DNA from 2 places in the Rhodococcus sp. IEGM 1354 genome. Region 2 is predicted to be linked to the other one. Evidence: riboswitches for the same ligand, from Rfam matches in the RefSeq annotation. Region 2 holds a riboswitch; the other holds the start of a gene.
What was found. A riboswitch is a leader RNA that binds a small molecule or an ion and turns the genes downstream of it on or off. The one in region 2 is predicted to bind cobalamin.

Region 1: another riboswitch for cobalamin. It lies ahead of QM588_RS00675 (ABC transporter substrate-binding protein); the one in region 2 lies ahead of QM588_RS04860 (FecCD family ABC transporter permease).

The regions. Positions count from the first base shown of each region.
Region 1 is NZ_JASHKT010000001.1:111,146-113,537, forward strand. It holds gene QM588_RS00670 (FecCD family ABC transporter permease) at 1-38, opposite strand, end outside; gene QM588_RS00675 (ABC transporter substrate-binding protein) at 35-1,063, opposite strand; cobalamin riboswitch at 1,070-1,193, opposite strand; gene QM588_RS00680 (MFS transporter) at 1,239-2,392, opposite strand, start outside.
Region 2 is NZ_JASHKT010000002.1:84,170-86,561, forward strand. It holds gene QM588_RS04855 (ABC transporter ATP-binding protein) at 1-273, opposite strand, end outside; gene QM588_RS04860 (FecCD family ABC transporter permease) at 273-1,310, opposite strand; cobalamin riboswitch at 1,437-1,660, opposite strand; gene QM588_RS04865 (LLM class flavin-dependent oxidoreductase) at 1,837-2,392, shown strand, end outside.

The sequences.
Region 1 (2,392 bases), on a different contig from region 2:
AGTAGTGGGACGAGCACCCCGCGATCGGTGCGGCTCATCGCGACGCCATTCCCCAATCCTGCAGGGCGGCCGCAACTTTCTCGACACCGTCGATCGTCCGAATGGACGGGTTCAGATCGGCACCGTTGACGACGATGTACCGCTTGTTCTCGACGGCGGGCATTCGGTTCGTGACCGAGTTCGACTCCAGGAAGCCGATTTTGCTGTCCAGGGCGTCCCCGGCGATACTGCGTCGGCTCAGATCTGCGAGCACCAGTGCAGTCGGGTTGCGATCGAGCACACTCTCCCAATTGACCTGTGGCCATTCGTCGGTGGTATCGGCGTAGATGTTCTCGGCACCGACGGAGTCGGTGATGATGCCCGACGATCCGCAGCAACCGGCCATGTACGGCGTATCGGTGTCGGCAAACCAGTAGGCCAACGACACACCTGACGCGTCGACCGAGCCGGAGGCCTTCTCGAACCGATCCTGCAGTTCGGCGACCAGGCGCTCGCCACGCTCTCGTACGTCGAAGACCGCCGCGAGATCACGAATCTCCCGATAGACGGTGTCGATCACCAACGGCTCCGTGCGGGCACCGTCGGCATTGACGCTCTCGTCGGTCTTGCCCTGACAGTCGGTGGGCGAGAGGTAATTCGGCACGCCGAGTTGCTCGAACCTGCTCCGATCTGCGACTCCCCCGGGTCCGAGTGTGCCGCCGAAGGACGCGGACACGAAATCGGGCTCGGTATCCAACACGACCTCGAGCGATGGCTTGTTGTCCGCGAGCCTCGGCACCCTGGCGTTCTCGGATTCGAGGTTCGAGCGGACCGGGTCGGTCCAGGTGGCGGTGCCCACCATCCGGTCTGCGAGGCCGAGCGAGAGCAGTATTTCCGTCGAGCTCTGGTTCAACGACACCGCACGCTGCGGTGGTGCGTCGACGACGACGTCGCGTCCGCAGTTCTCGATGGTCAGGGGATAGTTCCCGGAGGTGTCGGTGGACGCGTCGGGGGTCGACGCGGTCGAACAACCGGAGACCAGAAGGATGGAGACAGCGCCTAGTGCGGCGAGAGAGGTACGCATCGAAGAGCTTCCTGCTTGGGGCTCGTGTCGCGGAGCCGCGGGTGGGGTTCGATCACGACGTCCGAGCATTCGGACTTCGAGCTCTCACCCGTCACCGTTGCGCGCCAGCTCCGGAATTGCACCGGATTCCCTCGTTCGTCGCGTGCTGACCCTATCGCGCGGGAGGGCCGAGAGGTCAGTGCGCCGGTGTCGAGACCGGTACCGACGGATACGAGCTCGGAAAGGCTCTGCGCGCGACCACTACGACGGTGAGTGCCACAGCCACCAGGATCGTCGCCGCAGCGGTCACCGCCCCGATGCCCCTGGCGTCGACGACGACACCTCCCACCAGGGCCCCGGTGGCAATGGCCAGTTGGAACGCGACGACGTAGATCGCCGATGCCTTGTCGGCGTCGGCAGGGGCGGCCCTGACCACGGCGGACTGGATGCAGACCGGCAGTGTGGTGAAGGCCAGACCCCACAACGCGATCGCACCGACGGCGAGGACGGCCAGGCTTCCCGGTGCTGCGCTGAGGGTGCACCACAGAATCGCCGCCGCGGCCGCTACGGCACCCAGAGCAGCGATGGTGGACGGCCGCGGCCAACGGTCGTACGTTCTGCCGATCACCCAGATACCGACGACCCCGAACAAGCCGTAGAGCATCAACATCAGCGTCAGAGTGGTTCCGGCCGAGCCGATTGCGCGATCGACGATGAGCGAGAAGTACGTGTACGCGGCGAAATGGCCGAGGACGGCCAGGAACGTGACTCCACACAGAATGGCCAGGGTGCCGTCGAGCACCCGCGGTGATTTCTTGTTGCCCACAGCTGCTCGGGTGACCGGTAGTGCGGGGAGCACGAAGTAGAGCGCCACCGCGATAGCGGCGGCGACGACACCGAGAATGGTTGCAGCAGTGCGCCACCCGAACCACTGACCCATGGCCGCGGTGATCGGATTTCCGGCGACCAACGCCAACGAGGTGCCGGCGTACACCGTGGCGATCGCTTTTCCTTGCTTACCGGGAAGTGCGAGCGACGCCGCGACGGGTGCGACCACGGCCCAGAAGACTCCGTGGGTGGCCGCGCACAGCATCCTCGACAGCACGAGCATCGGGTACCCGACGGACACCGCGGAGAGCAGTTGCGAAAAGGCCAGTGCCGCAACGGTGATGACGACGACCCGTCGCCGCGGCCATTCGCGTACGAACCTGATCAACGGCATGGTCATGACGGCGACGCCGTATGCGTAGAAGGTCAGCAGCAGACCGACAGCGGATTCGCCGACGCCGAGATCGCCCGAGATCTCCGGAAGCAGACCCACGGGCAACGTTTCGGCCGTGACATAGATGA
Region 2 (2,392 bases):
GAAGTCGAAGTGCATCGAGGAGTCCTGGGTGAGTGCTGCAACCTGACGTGCGTTCTCTCGCATGGTGATTGCGGTGATGTCGCGGCCATCTACCTCGATGCGTCCGGTCGAGGGCTCGGTTGCTCGATACAGACACCGCAGCAGTGTCGACTTGCCGCTCCCGTTCGCGCCGACGATGCCGACGATGCTGCCGGCGTCCAGGCTCATGGTGATGTCGTCGATGATGCGGGTGCCGCCGATATCGACTGCGACGTCGTCGTAGTCGACGCGCATCAACGGTCGCCGATCATCGCGCCGCGGCGACGCATCAGCAGTACGAACGCCGGAACTCCGACTGCCGCGGTGATCGCCCCCAGGGGGAGCTCTTGCGGCGGTAGAATCGTTCGGGACACCAGATCCGCGGTGACGAGGAAAGCCGCACCCAGGACCGGGGTGATCACGACAAGCCTGCTGTGGTCGGCCCCGACCAGTAACCGTGCTAAGTGAGGGACGACCAGACCGACGAATCCCACTGCGCCACAGATGGATACGTAGCACCCTGTCATCGCCGCGGATGTCACGAAGAGAGTCAGCCGTAGCCGTGCTGCGTTCAAGCCCAGTGCCGCGCTGACTTCGTCTCCCATCGACAGTGCGTTGAGTCTGCGGGCCGTCAGAGCGGTCGCGGCTACTCCGGCCACGGTGACTGTGGCGGCCAGCGGGACGCTGGCCCAGGTAGCACCGGCGAGGCTGCCGAGCAACCAGAACATCACGCTGCGAGCGCCGTCGCCCTGAGGTGCCAGGAAGATCAGCACGGTCGTCATTGCAGAGAACCCGTAACCCAACGCGGTACCTGTCAGGACCAGGCGCAGTGGCACCAGCCCTACCGGGGAGCGTGCCATCACATACACCAGGGCGGTTGCGGCGAGTGCGCCGAGGAACGCTGCACTCGAGAGGGCGTAGATGCCGAGGGCGCCGAACGTGCCGAGCAGGACCACCGACGTCGCGCCTACCGATGCACCCGACGAGATTCCGAGAACGTAGGGGTCTGCGAGCGCGTTGCGCACCATCGCCTGCACCACCAGTCCGACCACTGCGAGACCTGCTCCGATGAGCGTCGCCAGCAACACCCGCGGCAGCCGAGAATCGACGACGATGCGGTAGTCGGGAACGTCACCGACGGCGATCGTGCCGCCGGACAGCTGGGCCCACAGATAGCCCATGGCGTCGGTTGCCGGGATGTGCGCGGCCCCGAACATCAGTGCCGACAGGGCTGACACTGCCCAGATCGCGGCGGCGAGCACAGTGAGGGGCAGGACCGATCTGGACTGCATGCGCAACTTTCTCCGCTGATCCCTGACCTGGCGACCTGCGAAAAGCACGGTATCCGAGGCGAATCCGCGCAGCGCGAACGACGACCTCGTCGACCGTGTCCCTCGGGATCGACAGGCGACCACGCCGGCGGCGCAGCCGCGGTGGCAGGTCTTCGGACTCGCGGACACGCCGTCCGACGACGTTCTCGGACGACTCCTACTGGCGGTCGCTTCCCGGGACCAATCCCAGTGCTCGATGACCGCGGTCGTTTCCACTCACCGCTGCGGGGCAGTTCCGGGTTCTCACCGGATTCCCTCTTACGATCCGATGACCAGCACGGCCATCGAAAACCAACGCACACGCACGATAACAGCTCATGCGTGACGCGTTGTGTCGGTCCGCTTCGCTGCAAGTCAGCGGATGTACTTCGCGGCGGATGAGTCGAAGCGTTGGGAAGAGTAGTAGTTTTCTGCCCACCCTCCACTGGAATAATCGAACCTTCATCGACGCTGATGGGTTCGTCCATCCCGAACCGAGAGGTACCTAATGCATCTGGGCGTAGACAGCTTCGTCTCTTCCGTGACCGATCCGACCGATGGCCGCGTCATCGCGCCGGAGGAGAGGATGGGGCACCTACTCGAGGAGATCGCCCTCGCGGATCAGGTCGGTCTCTACTCGTTCGGCATCGGCGAGCATCACCGCAGCGAGTACTACGATTCCGCTCCGTCGATCATTCTGGCCGCAGCTGCCGCGCGCACCGAGAACATCCGGCTCGGCAGCGCGGTCAAGGTACTCAGTGCCGACGATCCGGTGCGAGTGTTCCAGGAGTTCGCCACCCTCGACCTGATCTCGAAGGGCCGGATCGATTTGGTGGTCGGACGAGGCTCGTTCACCGAGTCTTTCCCGCTGTTCGGACTCGACTTGGCCGATTACGATTCCTTGTTCGCCGAGAAGCTGGATCTCCTGCTGCAGATTCGCGACAACGAAGAGATCACGTGGTCCGGCCGGCACCGGCCGGCGCTGAACCGTCAGGGGATCTATCCTCGTCCGCTGCAGGATCCGCTACCCATCTGGGTCGGTGTCGGCGGAACCCCCGAATCGT